2 regions of the Ureibacillus sp. FSL K6-2830 genome follow, and region 1 is predicted to be linked to the other one. Evidence: riboswitches for the same ligand, from Rfam matches in the RefSeq annotation. Region 1 holds a riboswitch; the other holds the start of a gene.
What was found. A riboswitch is a leader RNA that binds a small molecule or an ion and turns the genes downstream of it on or off. The one in region 1 is predicted to bind glycine.

Region 1 (7,814 bases):
TCCGTATCCTTGAATGAGTATCGGTCAATCATGACTAATCTCGATACACCTTTATGCGTTATATGCATATCTGGAGTAATTGAATGAACTTGTGGAAATTGTTCAATATCTTTGTTTAGTTGATCAATGAGGATGGTCGTATAAGAATCTACCATTACCATCTGCCAGCCTCCCTTAGCACATATATAATTTATCTATCATTTCCCATATATAAACAATAAAACACAATATATTGTATGTCTAGTAAAATGAACATACAATATATTGTTTCGTTCTACTTAGAAAAGATTACCTCATAACTAGAATCGATTCAAGGGGTTGACAAATAATAATTTCTATGAATCTTAGAAATTTCTAAGTTTGGAGCTGATTATTAAATTTTAGTCACGATTTTTGAACGATAATTTTTAATTACTTTCTGAAATTCCATTCATCATTTGCATATTTTTCTTCTTCTAATTTTTTCACATATTCCTTTTGTTCTTCTGTTAATTCATATGGAACAAGTTCAATTTGTAAAGCTTCTTCAAATCCTTTTTTGAATGCATGAATGCATTCCTCAATAGTGATGCGTCGTGTTGATAAACGGTTAATTGCAACTGCTCTTTCCGGCAATTGTTTTCGCATCCGCTCTTTTGCCTCTTCGGAAGGGAATTTGAACAGAGACAACAGCTTGTCCTCATCGAGATCCAATAAAATCGCACCGTGCTGTAAAACGACACCCTTTTGTCTAGTTTGCGCACTTCCAGCAACTTTCTTTCCTTCTACAACGAGTTCATACCAGCTTGGAGCATCAAAACAAACTGCACTTTTTGGTTTTTTCAATGCTTCTTGTTTTTCCTCCGTATCAGGGATGCTGAAATATGCATCTAACCCTAAATTGTGGAACCCTTTTAACAAGCCTTCGCTTAAAAAACGATAAGCTTCTGTAACCGTTTCAGGCATATTTGGGTATTGTTCTGTAACGATGATGCTATATGTCAATTCGCTGTCATGAAGAACTGCTCTTCCACCAGTAGGTCTCCGAACAAAGCCAATATTTTGCGCTTTTAAAGCATCAAAATCAATGTCTCGATGTGCTCTTTGGAAATATCCAATAGAAAGGGTTGGCGGATTCCACTCGTAAAATCGAATGACTGGTGGAATTTCGCCTCTACTATGAAAATCGAGTAATGCCTCGTCTAATGCCATATTATAAGAAGGACTGCATGGTCCTGAATTAATGAAATACCATTTCGTTTTCAACTTGTTTTCCTCCTCACAACTTTTTTATTGTATCAAACTGAATGGACGAATGCCAATTTCTTATTTATAATGTTCTATGTAAATAGAAAGGAGAATTTTAGAAGTGGCGACAGTATTATATATGATTGCAACAATCCTAGGACTTATCATTATCTATGTTTTAGTAAGTTCATTCCGTTTAAAAAAATCTGTTACTAATTTGACGCAAGAAGAATTTATTAAAGGATATCGAAAAGCTCAATTAATCGATGTTCGAGAAACAAAAGAATTTGATTCTGGTCACATTTTAGGTGCACGTAATATTCCTTTTTCTCAATTGCGTCAACGTTACAAAGAAATTCGTCCAGATCTTCCTGTATATTTATATTGTCAAAATATGACAAGAAGTTCTAGGGCAGCTCTTTTCTTAAAGAAAAAAGGTTACAATCAATTGTATCAACTTCAAGGCGGTTTCAAAACTTGGACTGGTAAAATTAAAACAAAAAATTAGTTTGCCTGTTGAAATTCCTATATTTAAAGAAATGACATGATTCGCCAACAACATTTATGATATTTTACTCATGTCATATATCATCTTTAAAATAGCTAGTTTTAAAAGTAGTAAAAAATATCCATGAGATGCACTCATGGATATTTTTATTGTGAACGCTATTGTTTTTGATAACGCAAAATTGGATTTCTAGCAGCTTGAGTTTCATCTAATCGACTCACAACAGTTGTATGTGGTGCTTCTTGTACAATAGACGGATTCTCTTCCGCTTCTTTTGCGATTTGAATCAGTGCATCACAGAACGCATCTAAAGTTTCTTTCGATTCTGTTTCTGTAGGCTCAATCATCATCCCCTCTTCCACATTTAATGGGAAGTAAATTGTTGGTGGATGATAACCGAAATCAAGTAGTCGTTTCGCAATATCCAACGTACGAACACCCAGTTTCTTTTGACGTCGACCGGATAAAACAAATTCGTGTTTACAATGACGATCATAAGGAAGGTCAAAGTAAGGTTGTAGTTTGCGCATCATGTAGTTCGCATTTAATACTGCATATTCTGTTACTAATTTTAATCCTTCAGGACCCATTGAACGAATATACGTATAAGCACGCACATTGATGCCGAAGTTTCCGTAGAATGGTTTTACACGGCCAATGGATTGTGGACGATCATAATCAAAATGGAACGTGCCATCTTCTTTTTTCACTAATACTGGTTTCGGCAAGAATGGAATTAAATCTGCTTTTACCCCTACAGGACCAGAACCAGGACCTCCACCGCCGTGTGGACCTGTGAATGTTTTGTGTAAATTCAAGTGTACACAGTCAAATCCCATATCTCCCGGACGAACTTTCGACATGATCGCATTTAGGTTGGCTCCATCATAATACACTTTGCCGCCCACGCTATGCACGATATCCGCAATTTCAATGATGTGCTCTTCAAATAGCCCGAGCGTATTTGGATTTGTCAGCATAAGTGCCGCTGTATCTTCCCCAACTACTCGACGTAAATCTTCCAAGTCAACTAAACCATTTTCATCCGATTTTACTGTAATTGTTTCAAATCCAGCAACAGTAGCACTAGCTGGGTTTGTTCCGTGTGCAGAGTCTGGAACGATTACTTTATTACGATGACCTTCCCCATTTGCTTCATGGAAAGCACGAATCATCATTAATGCTGTCCATTCTCCATGCGCACCCGCAGCAGGTTGTAATGTAACTTCATCCATACCTGTAATTTCTTTTAAAGCTGTTTGAAGTTCGTACATTAATTCCATTGCACCTTGAACTGTTGACTCGTCTTGTAACGGGTGAATATTCGCGAATCCAGAGAAGCGGGCAACTTCTTCATTAATTTTTGGATTGTATTTCATCGTACAAGAACCTAGTGGATAAAATCCGGAATCTACGCCATGATTGCGGCGAGATAATGCTGTATAGTGGCGCATAATATCCAATTCTGAAACTTCCGGTAATTCAGCAGGTTCTTCACGTAAATATTCTTGTGGAACTAATTCTGATAATTCTACCTCTGGCACATCTAATTCTGGCAAACTGTAGCCAATGCGTCCTTCCTTCGATAATTCAAAAATGAGCGGTTGATTTTCGTTATGCATTGTAAGCCCCCATTTCTTGCACTAATTGATCAATTTCTTCTTTCGTATGCAATTCTGTTACGGCAATAAGCACATGGTTTTCAAGTTCAGGATAATCGCGGCCTAAATCATAACCACCGATAATGCCTTTTTCTAATAATCTTTTGTTTAATTCACTCACTGGTTTGTTTACTTTTACAACGATTTCGTTGAAGTGAGCACCTTGGAATGGAACTGTAAATCCAGCTTGCTCAAACGCTGTTTTTGCATAACGAGTTTTCACGATGTTTTGCTTTGCCATTTCTTGAATACCGCGTTTACCTAAAGCTGTCATAGTAACGGATGCAGCAAGAGCAAGCAATGCTTGATTCGAACAAATGTTAGAAGTTGCTTTTTCACGGCGAATATGTTGTTCGCGAGCTTGTAATGTTAATACGAAACCGCGACGTCCGTCTTGGTCTACTGTTTGTCCTACTAAACGGCCAGGCACTTTACGCATTAATTTTGAAGTCGTAGCAAAATAACCGCAGTGTGGTCCTCCAAAACTTTCAGGAATACCAAATGGTTGTGCATCCCCTACAGTAATGTCAGCTCCAAGTTTTCCAGGAGGCGTTAACACACCTAATGCTAATGGGTTTGCAGAAACAATGAATAATCCTTTCGCTTCATGTACAAGCTCACCCATTGTTTTCAAGTCTTCAATTTGACCGAAGAAGTTAGGATACTGAACCATGACAGCCGCAGTATCTTGATCAATCATACCTTTTAATGCTTCAATATCTGTAACTCCATCTTTCATTGGCACATTTACTACTTCGATTGATTGGCCATATGCATAAGTTTCTACAACAGTACGATATTCAGGATGGATTGCTTCAGATACTAACAATTTTTTACGTCTTGTTGAGCCGGCAGCAAGCATCCCTGCTTCTGCAAGCGCTGTTCCGCCATCATACATGGAAGAGTTTGCTAAATCCATACCTGTTAATTCGGCAATCATTGTTTGGAATTCAAAAATAGCTTGTAATTCACCTTGTGAAATTTCCGGTTGATATGGTGTATAAGCAGTATAGAATTCAGACCGAGAAATAACGTGGTCCACAATAACAGGTTTGTAGTGATTGTATACACCTGCACCTAAGAATGAAACAGCTGTTTCAGTGTTGATATTTTTATCTGCTAAAGCTTTTAGTTCTTTTAATAGCGCAGATTCAGATGCTGCTTCTTTAATATTATAAAGCCCTTTAAAACGCACCTCTTCAGGAATATCCGCAAATAATTCATCAATGCTTTCTACTCCAATGGTAGAGAGCATTTCTTGTTTGTCTTGTTCCGTAATTGGAAGATAACGATGCTTCATTGTTTGACCTCCATTAATTTTTATTTTTCACGTTTATAAAATGGCTTCGGCACAACATGTGCTTTTACCTTTTTATTGCGTATTTCTACTTCCACTTCTGTACCAATTTCAGTATATTGAATATCTAATAAAGCAAGTCCTAAATTACGTTTCGTACTAGGGATTTGTGTACCAGTTGTAACTTCTCCAATTTCAGTGTCGCCTTTAAATACTTTATAGCCATGGCGAGGAATCCCTTTATCAATCATTTCAATACCAACCAGTTTTCTTGAAAGCCCTTGTTCTTTTTGGTTTTTAAGAGCTTCTTTACCGATGAAATCCGCATCTTTTTGAAGTTTTACTGCAAAGCCGATGCCTGCTTCTAATGGAGAAATATTTTCTGATAATTCTTGTCCATAAAGCGGTAAGCATGCTTCAAAACGCAACGTATCACGTGCTCCAAGGCCGCATGGTATCAATCCATCTTCTTTTCCTGCTTCTAATAGTTTATTCCACAATGCTACAATTGAATTTGGCTCCCCGTATAATTCGAAGCCGTCTTCACCTGTATATCCGCTGCGTGATAACAATACAGAATAACCACTAACTTGAACAGATGCTTTAAATTGGAATGGTTTTAATTCAGATAAGTTCACATCTGTTAATGTTTGCAAGATTTTTTCTGATAGAGGTCCTTGAAGTGCAATTAAGGCATATTCATCTGATTGATTTATAATCGTTACATCGCCTTCTGCATGCTTTTTCATCCATTCAAAGTCTTTTTCAATATTTGCCGCATTGACAACAAGCAAGTATTGGTCATCGCCAAGATTATAGACGATTAAATCATCTACCACCCCACCATTTTCATAGCACATTACATTATATTGTGCGCCGCCAACTGGAATTTTTGAAATGTCATTGGACAATAATTTTTGAAGATAGCCGAGAACATCTTTCCCTTTTACAAGAATTTCTCCCATATGGGATACATCGAAAAGTCCAGCACGATTTCTTACAGCTTCATGTTCATCCTTTATTGATGAAAATTGAACGGGTAATTCCCATCCACCAAAATCAATCGTTTTTGCACCATATTTCGCATATTCGTCAAATAATGGTGTTCTCTTTAATTCTCCCATCGTGAAACCTCCCTCATTAATTAACAATTTACTACCAATATCTTTAAACTAGGCAAAAAGGACAGAAAATCCCCTTTTTAAAGGAATTCTCTGTCCTTGCACCTGAAAGTTACACCTATTATAAAATAGGCTTTCCCCTTGGGTGGCTGTTATTCAGCACTCTCCAGAGTTGCGTCCCGTACGAGTCTTTTTGCCTGAGAGATTCATAGTTCTACTACTTGCTCCTTCGGCGACGTAAAAACGTTCTCTCCCCGCACAATCATCCGCACCATATGAAATTTTTCAACAAACAGACATCTTTGCCTATATCCTAACATTGAACGTAATAGAAGGCAATCATTTTTTAAAACTCCTTAAAAAAACGAACATTTTTAAACAACAACACCTTATCATTCGCCTTTTAGTCGATTCACTTGAAAAGCAATATAATTTACCACTTGGCGAATTGTTCGATCTTTTGTAAGGACACGGATGTGAGCGGCTCTTTTATAAAATTTTCTCCTATAATAATATAGTCGTTCCAGTTCTTTTTTAGTCGAACGTTGTGCAATTGGTCGATTTTTGTCATTTTTTATTCTTTTATAAATGTCTTCAAATGATGCATCAAGAAAAAAGATTAAACCTGTTCTTCTCATTATTTGTCGATTTTCTTGTCTCATTGGAACGCCGCCACCAGTCGCAATAATGCAAGCTTCGTCACGAAAGTTTTTTAAAAATTCAGTTTCTAAATTTCTAAAATATTCTTCTCCAAACTTTTCAAAAATTTCTGGAATCGACATGCCTTGTTGTCTGACGATTTCTTTATCCATATCATAAAAGGGCAATCGTAGGGCATAGCTTAATTGGCGTCCGACTGCACTTTTTCCGCACCCCATAAACCCTACTAAGTAAATCTTTCGCATAATTAGACACCTTTCTACTAAAACTCTGCGGTTTCTCCAAGTAAATTTATCGTAGCACGAATGTTTATGTTTTCCAATGAATTTATAATAGAAAATTGAGTTAAGTAGGTTGAACTGTAAAAAATTACAACAGTGATAAGAAAAAACAAAAAGACAATGGCAACGGGAAATATCATGCCTTTTTCGTTATTTATGATATTGTACAAGTAACGCTCTCTCCTTTACAATACCATTCAAGAATTCTACTTTTATCGTTACAATATTGTTTGAAAGGGAAAACTCGGCATGCCGAATACCAATTAATAGTGGCACATAACCTTGATCATTGATTTGCAAACGAATCACATCTGTAATCTTGTTTATTTTTATCGTTTTTGTGGAAGAGTCTATGATATATAATGAATTATTCATTATATAAATATCCTCTGCATCAAGCAAATATTGTTGTAAATCATGAATAAAGATTTCCCATTTAATTTGTTCTTCTGCCACGATCGTGTTGTGCCATTGTTGAATTAATAGATAAAAAATAAAAATTACTTGAGCGAGTAACGAAAAAATCACCAATTGAAACAGCGCCTCGATAAATGTAAATCCATTTCCACTTCTTACAATTCGCCATCGCCATTGATGCATTTGTATCGTACCCCATCTAAATTGTTAAATCGTACACAAACCGCATCTGTTTGAAAATACCAAGCATATTCTACGTTGTCGATCCATTTTTTCCCTTCGAAAATACCGGTATTTTTAGCAATAATAACTGCTTCATAGGCCACTTGGGATGCATGTAATTCCAACGATTGATTGTATAGAGAATGCTGAAGTTGAAAAATGAACGGAATAAAACTTATGGCTACTATAATAATCATAAGCGTTAGCAACGATTCTAACATGGAAGTCCCCTTTTCATTCCACATAACGAATTCGTCCTTTATTGATATTAATGACAATATGTTTTTGTCCGAAAGGAGTGTAAAAAGTGAATTTCCCAAAATTTTTTACATTTCCATCTGGATCAATTCGAAGAGTTAATAAATTACTATACTGATCAAACTCAATGATTTCCGGTAGTTTTCTCTCTAAAATCACTTC
Region 2 (7,814 bases), 1.0 Mb from region 1:
GGAGACCCTGCAGCTTTATCATTAGAAGAAATTTTATTCAGCTATCCATCCATTACAGCCATTACGATACATAGGATAGCTCACGAATTATACCAAGCAGGCGTTCCAATTATCCCAAGAATTATGTCAGAGCATGCTCATAGTTTAACAGGTATTGATATTCATCCAGGAGCAAAAATTGGCGAGTACTTCTTCATTGACCACGGAACAGGTGTGGTGATTGGAGAAACAAGCACAATTGGTAAAAATGTTAAAATCTATCAAGGTGTAACGATTGGGGCAAAAAGCTTCCCGTTAGATGAAAATGGAAACCCGATTAAAGGAATTAAACGTCACCCAGACATTGGGGATAATGTAGTGATTTACGCGGGAGCAACAATTCTAGGTGGAGATACGAAAATCGGACATGATTCCGTCATTGGCGGTAACATTTGGTTAACTCAATCCGTTCCACCATATTCAAGAATTTACAACTCCCAACCGCTTCCAAATATTAAGCAGAAAAAAGAATAGGATTGTCTATCCCTTAAGCAAACATGATTGCTTAAGGGATTTTTATACCTTCATGGGACTTATTAAACACATTATTCATCTTCGTGGACAAGCAACAGGACTAATGATACAAGCAGGGCTAAAACCGTTTGGCGTTTATGGGCCGCCGAAAGAAGATTGGATTAATCTAGGAGTAGAGGAACCACCACTATAATTTCATAGGAGGTTTTTAAGATGGCATTGAAAAAAATTTCACCAGAAGAATTGTTTCAAAGAATGCAGCAAGGTGAGCAACTCACGATTTTAGATGTTCGAGATCAAGAGAAATATAATACCTTCCATATTGAAGGGGAAAACATCCAATCACTTAATATCCATAAAACAGAGATTTTCGAGTTAGAACATAATCAAGATAAAAACATATCAGCTTTACCTGAGAAAGGCGAAATCATTGTCACTTGCACAACAGGCAATTCTGCAACAAAATGTGCAAACATTCTATCCAAACATGATTATGATGTAGTTGTATTAGATGGGGGACTCACAGCTTGGAAGGATTATATAAAGAAGTAAGTCGTAAGACGTTTTAATGTTGTATAGTAGCTGTGGGTATTGGATTGGCTTTCTGAAAAGTTTGCTTTTTTGGTGGATTTACATTGAGGATAGAAGTTAATGTATCTGAAAGGAGGATATGCTATCCTGTCTTGGAAGCACTTTGGCAGGATAGTTTATTATTTTGGCGCGCCCATTTCATCTTTAGTATTACAAGATATCCACTAAGAGTGAAATTGGCAATCAACCAAAAAAGGATATCGGGTCATGTGATAATAGTCAAAGTCATGACAATAATAGTCAATCATCAAGAGATAATGGCCAAATTTGTGAACATAATAGTCAATCGAAAAAAATCTACACTTGAAAAGAGAGATAATAGTCAGAATCGAGCTGATAATAGTCAAGCTCCAAAAGATAATAGTCAAACTTGCGTATATAATGGCCAATCGACAAAAAAATGGCTTTCGGGTCATGTGATAATAGTCAAAGTCATGACAATAATAGTCAATCATCAAGGGATAATAGCCAAATTTGTGAACATAATAGTCAATCGAAAAAAATCTACACTTGAAAAGAGAGATAATAGTCAGAATCGAGCTGATAATAGTCAAGCTCCGGAAGATAATAGTCAAACTTGCGAATATAATGGCCAATCGACAAAAAATGGCTTTCGGGTCATGTGATAATAGCCAAAGTCATGACAATAATAGTCAATCATCAAGGGATAATAGCCAAACCTGTAAACATAATAGTCAATCGATCAATTTCATAATAGCCAAGTAAAAGAGCGAATGAGAAAGCTGATCTCTTCATCACTTTCTACATTCGCTCTATCACTTATATCAATTAATTCCCCAACGCTTGTAGTGGAGCTGGAATGCGTCCACCTCGGCGGATGATTTTTTCAGAGCTAAATGGATTTACGCCCATCACAGGTGCTCGTCCAAGCAGGCCGCCAAATTCCACCATTTCGCCTTCTTTTGCGCCAGGCACAGGGATGACGCGAACGGCTGTTGTCTTTTTATTAATCATACCAATAGCCGCTTCATCTGCAATCATTGCAGAAATGGTACTAGCAGGTGCGTCTCCCGTAATGGCAATCATATCAAGCCCTACTGAACATACGCATGTCATCGCTTCCAACTTTGATAAGCTTAGAGCACCTTCTTCAATACCACGAATCATGCCGTTATCTTCACTAACTGGGATGAAGGCACCGCTTAATCCACCCACATAGGAAGAAGCCATCGCTCCGCCTTTTTTCACTGCATCGTTCATTAATGCAAGGGCGGCGATTGTGCCGTGTGTACCAACACGTTCCAAACCAATTTCTTCTAAGATTTCAGCAACACTGTCGTTCATCGCATTTGTTGGTGCCAGTGACAAATCCATAATGCCGAATGGGACCCCTAAGCGTTTTGCTACTTCTCGGCCAATTAATTCACCAGCGCGGGTAATTTTAAATGCGGTTTTCTTAATAATATCTGCCACTTCACCTAAGTCAGCATCTGGATAACGCTTTAGTGCATTTAACACAACTCCTGGCCCGGAAACTCCGACATTCAACACAACTTCTCCTTCACCGGATCCGAGGAAAGCTCCTGCCATAAACGGATTATCTTCTACAGGGTTGCAGAACACAACAAGCTTTGCACAGCCGAGACCCGATTTATCTTTTGTAAGCTCTGCTGTTTCTTTAATGATTTCACCTAATTGACGAACTGCATCCATATTGATGCCGGCTTTTGTTGTTCCAACAGAAACGGATGCACAAACTCGCTCCGTGACTGCTAGAGCTTCTGGTAGGGCATCAAATAATACTTGGTCTCCCTTCGCAATTCCTTTATGCACAAGGGCCGAAAATCCACCGATAAAGTCAATACCGAGGGTTACAGCAGCACGGTCTAATGTTTTGGCAAGTTCCACTGCTTGATCTTTTGTTGCATTGCCTAGAAGATCTGCAATTGGGGTCACGGCAATACGTTTATTAATAATAGGGATGCCATACTCTTTCTCCACTTTTTCAGCAGTTGTTTTTAAATCTTTTGCGTAGCGAGTGATTTTATCATAAATTTTTTGATTCATTTTATCGAAATCGGAATCTGCACAGTCTCTGAGATTAATCCCCATCGTAACTGTACGGATATCCAAGTTTTCAGTTCGAACCATTCGGATGGTTTCCATCATTTCTTGAATTTCAAAATTCATATTTGCACGTCCTTTCACACACGATGCATTGCTTGGAAAATTTCTTCAAGTTGTACAGTAATGACAACGCCAATTGATTGACCAAGTTCATTAAGTTCTTGTTGTAGAGTTTCAAGATTAGGTAAATCGGTCACATCAATCACCATCATCATTGTGAAGAAATCTTGTAAAATCGTTTGGCTGATATCTAAAATGTTGATGTTTCGATCTGCAATCACAGTCGTTACTTTAGCGATAATGCCAACTTGATCTTTTCCAATGACACTTACAATTGCTTTTCTACGTTCACTCATTTGTTTCACCTCAATTGATGTAATAAAAAAGAGATTGGCTTCCCAATCTCAAACACAAAAGAATAATAAGGTTTATCATTCTTCTGTCCTTTTGCCTGAGATTGTGAATCCTTCGGCGCCACAAAACGTGGTCTCTCCAGAAGCTGCTCCTGCGTGTAGTTTTACCCACAGCATTCATCGCTACACCTATTCAGTTCCAATACTAAAAGATACTAACACCTTTGGAACAATTGGTCAACAAAAAATATATTGAAATTTTTCATAAAAAGGAAAATTCAATCTATGATTCAAAATGTAGATTAAATGTTTTTTTCGTAAAGAAGAGGGAATATATGAAATAAAACATGAGATTCATAAATGGAAGGATTGACAAAAAAATAAGTGCATGATATATTTATCTCGAATTCAAAATAAATTAATTCAAAATAAAATAATCATATATATCTTGAATTCAAAATAGGATAATATGGGAGGTATGAAAATGGCGAAGTGGGTTGTTGACAAATCACACTCAGAAATTGGTTTTGAAGTAAAGCATATGATGGTGTCAAAGGTGAGAGGGCATTTTGATTCTTATACGGCTGAAATTGAAGCGGAAGATTTAACGGATCTGACAACTGCTACAATTGCATTTACCTTTGATGTTGCGAGCATTAATACAAAATCAGAAGATCGCGATAATCATTTAAAATCTGCAGACTTTTTTGATGCGGAAAAATATCCAACAATTACGTTCCAATCCAAAATGATTACGAAAACAGATGATAACGAATATGAAGTGACAGGGGATTTAACAATTAAAGATGTAACAAAACCAGTCACATTCGAAGTGGAGTACAATGGTAAAGGGAAAAACCCTTGGGGCGTGGAAGTTTACGGATTCGAAGCGGAAGCAAAAATCAACCGTGAAGAATTCGGTCTTACATGGAACGCTGCCCTTGAAACAGGTGGCGTATTGGTAGGAAAAGATATTAAAATAAAAGCAGAATTAGAAGTGAACCCTGCAAGCTAATAAGTGGGGGGAAGAAGAGGGTGTCTAGAAAGCGAAAACTTTCCAGTCACCCTTACTTTTTGATAAAAATTTTTCTTTTACCGATCATTGCTCCGGCGGGAAACATATCCTAGTCGCAAAGGTGTTGACTCAATAGAGAACTTTTATTAATTATGAAGGAAAAGCTTATTGTTTTAAAATGATGCTCAAGCGAAAAAAAGCTTGTTGCACTCATTGCAACAAGCTTTTTGATCCTATTTTTTATTCAATACACTATGCGTTCTTCCATACACAAAATACACTAATAAACCAATAATCATCCAGATAAGACAAGTAAACATTGTGAATGTAGATAATTGGACGATCATGAAAATACAAAGGAGGGAGGAAAGAATTGGCACAATTGGGAACAATGGTACTTTAAATCCTTCTTTTAATCCATCAATTTTCATTTTTCTAATAAAGATAACGCCGATCGATACAGCAGCAAAAGCAATCAATGTACCGATATTCACAAGTTCTGCCAACTTATCAATCGGAATAAAACCAGCGAATAAAGATACAAATATTGCATAAATCCATGTGTTTTTTAACGGGATTTTACGGCGAGGGTGAATTTCTGATAACACTTTTGGAAGCATTCCGTCACGAGCAAAGGAGTACACTAAGCGAGTACCTCCGTAAAGCATAACGAAAATCACCGTCATCATACTAATAACTGCTCCGAGCGAAATAACCCCAAATACCCAATCAAGATTTTTCATTTCCATCGCATAAGCAACAGGATTTCCTACATTCAATTCTTTATATGGAACCATCCCTGTTAACACAAGGGAAACGGCTACATATAAAATTGTACAAATCACGAGCGTTCCGATAATTCCAATCGGCATGTTTCGCTGTGGATTTTTTACCTCTTCAGCAGCGGAAGATACCGCATCAAAACCTAAATAAGCAAAGATTACTAGTGCCGCTCCTGATAAAATCCCACCAAAACCAAATGGCATAAATGGTTGCCAGTTGTCAGGCTTCACATAAAACATTCCAACAAGAATAAAGAGTAAAATAATCCCTAGTTTAATGAAAACCATGATTTTATTTAATCGGTTAGACTCTTTCATTCCTAAAGATAGGAAGGAAGCTAAAAGTAAAATAATTATAATGGCTGGTAAATTGATATATGTTCCGTTTGCTGGACTGAATGGGCCAGATAATGCTTGCGGCACGTGAATGCCAAATCCTTCAACAAGAGATTGAAAGTAAGCAGACCAACCAGTTGCCACTGCTGCAACAGCTAAACCATATTCAAGCAAAAGACTCCATCCGATTATCCAAGCGATTAGCTCACCAAAGATCACATAGGAATATGTATAGGCACTACCAGCTACTGGAATCGATGAAGACAATTCCGAATAACATAAGGCTGAAAAAGCGCATACAATTGCTGCCAAAATAAATGAGAAAACGATGGCAGGGCCTGCATGAACAGCAGCTACAGTACCTGGTAAAATGAAAATCCCTGTTCCGACAACTGCTCCAACACCAAGAGCGATTAAATCAAATGAATTCATTGTTTTATTAAACTGTGATGTGCCTTTTTGATTCAATAATTCGCTTAAAGATAATTTTCGAAATAATTGATTTTTCATAGCTCATTCCATCCTATTTTGATATAATAATTCATTTATTAATGATTTTTATTACTTAAAAATAAAATCGAATAAAGTATAGCACTTTTTCGCGTTGAAGTGTTGAAGAATCGAAAAGTTATAATCTTTAATTAATTAACAAATTTCTGATTATTATATCAATTTATATTATTGTAATATAATAATATAAATTATTCCCATCCTTATTAAGTTGTCCTGCGTTTTAAAAACATATTCAAAGCGTGTGAAGTATATCTAGTAAGGCTCTCTCATACAATGGGGAAAGTGTAATTAACTTGATAGAACATTATTAGAAAAGGGAGAATCAAAATATGAACATATTTATATGGATGGGGATATTTTTATTGCTATTTGGCGTTTATTTTTCAAAATGGACAGCCTTCGCATTAATTATTTCCATTGTCGGATGCACGGTCATTTTTGGGGGATTTATCTTAAAACAACGGCAAAAAATAATGAAAAAAAGCCATTAAGACAATGGCTCCTAGTTTAATCGATAAATAATAAAACGTTCTTGCCAATTTTTTTCGTGCAATGTAGGAATGGGAATTTCCATTACTTTTTCAAAAGGAGTGTAATGATTTACATAATCGATGTAGTCATTTGATGGATAGTATAAAATTACGTCCACAGGTCGCTTTTTCTCTTCGATTGAGAGCATGATATGATGCAGAACTTTCATAAATATCTGCAAAGAAAAAGGGTTGAAAAAATAAAATTTATTTTCTGTCGGTTGAATTGGGTAATCTTGAGCGAAACAGCGGAGAAACTGGATTTTATCTTCCTTTTTTTTAAACTTCTTGCAATATCGTTCTCGGTTTTTCATTGCTTCTTTTATGAATTGCTCGTTCATGTCGATACCCAAGACAGATGCATTTGTTTTGTAGTGGAGGAAAATGCTTAATCGCCCTAATCCACAGCCAAAATCGACAATGGAGTCGTTCTCGTTGATTTGATAATTTTTTAGCAATTCTTCTAAGGCAGAATAAGGAGTGGGTTCGTAGCGGTTGTAATGAATGGATTGATAGATACCGTTATTCGATCCACAAGTTTCAATATGGAGGAAACGATCATATTCTGTTTCGTTCATCATTATTCTCCCATCTTTATAAGGTGTTTTTTAGTATATCGAAGTGGTGAAAAGGTGTACATCCTTTTAGTTGGTTTGTCAAAGTTTATTCACGATGAAAAGAGTAGAACATAGTATAATATAATTAATTAACGGTTTACATAGCGAAGGAGTGCGCACATGTTTAAAAAACTATTCGGCCGAAAAAGCGAACCTTTCAAACATAGAGTTGAATTTTGTGTTTCGAACAGGGCTTATTGCCATCCAGATGTATACGATGAGTTGGAACAGCGAGAAGATGTAATAGTGGAAGATACAGGGTGTAATTCCTATTGTGAAATTTGCAACGGTCATTATTATGCCCTTGTTAATGGCGAGCCAATTTCAGCAGATAGTGCAAAAGAGTTATTAGAAAAAATCGAAGAAGAAATCAAGTTGAATCCGATTGAGTGAAGAGCCGCAATTTGAAGAAACAAACAGGCGTTTACAGTTTCTTCGATGAATGCAGAATTCCTCTAGAAGTAACAGTTCAACCG

Region 2: it holds a riboswitch for glycine, as region 1 does, so the genes downstream of both, NSU17_RS05845 (ACT domain-containing protein) here and gcvT (glycine cleavage system aminomethyltransferase GcvT) in region 1, are expected to answer to the same signal.

What each region holds. Positions count from the first base shown of each region.
Region 1 covers NZ_JBBOQR010000001.1:176,399-184,212, forward strand. Annotated here, with positions in the region: gene NSU17_RS00875 (vitamin B12-dependent ribonucleotide reductase) at 1-161, opposite strand, end outside; gene NSU17_RS00880 (lipoate--protein ligase family protein) at 412-1,245, opposite strand; gene NSU17_RS00885 (rhodanese-like domain-containing protein) at 1,367-1,735, shown strand; gene gcvPB (aminomethyl-transferring glycine dehydrogenase subunit GcvPB) at 1,894-3,357, opposite strand; gene gcvPA (aminomethyl-transferring glycine dehydrogenase subunit GcvPA) at 3,350-4,696, opposite strand; gene gcvT (glycine cleavage system aminomethyltransferase GcvT) at 4,717-5,817, opposite strand; glycine riboswitch at 5,906-5,986, opposite strand; glycine riboswitch at 5,990-6,080, opposite strand; gene NSU17_RS00905 (shikimate kinase) at 6,207-6,719, opposite strand; gene comGF (competence type IV pilus minor pilin ComGF) at 6,906-7,355, opposite strand; gene NSU17_RS00915 (hypothetical protein) at 7,328-7,639, opposite strand; gene comGD (competence type IV pilus minor pilin ComGD) at 7,629-7,814, opposite strand, start outside.
Region 2 covers NZ_JBBOQR010000001.1:1,194,370-1,202,183, reverse strand. Annotated here, with positions in the region: gene epsC (serine O-acetyltransferase EpsC) at 1-513, shown strand, start outside; partial or broken gene NSU17_RS05865 (DinB family protein) at 566-706, shown strand; gene NSU17_RS05860 (rhodanese-like domain-containing protein) at 727-1,065, shown strand; gene NSU17_RS05855 (hypothetical protein) at 1,149-1,730, shown strand; gene NSU17_RS05850 (PFL family protein) at 1,894-3,255, opposite strand; gene NSU17_RS05845 (ACT domain-containing protein) at 3,270-3,548, opposite strand; glycine riboswitch at 3,622-3,698, opposite strand; gene NSU17_RS05840 (YceI family protein) at 4,030-4,560, shown strand; gene NSU17_RS05835 (amino acid permease) at 4,794-6,188, opposite strand; gene NSU17_RS05830 (hypothetical protein) at 6,521-6,682, shown strand; gene NSU17_RS05825 (class I SAM-dependent methyltransferase) at 6,694-7,299, opposite strand; gene NSU17_RS05820 (DUF1450 domain-containing protein) at 7,459-7,731, shown strand.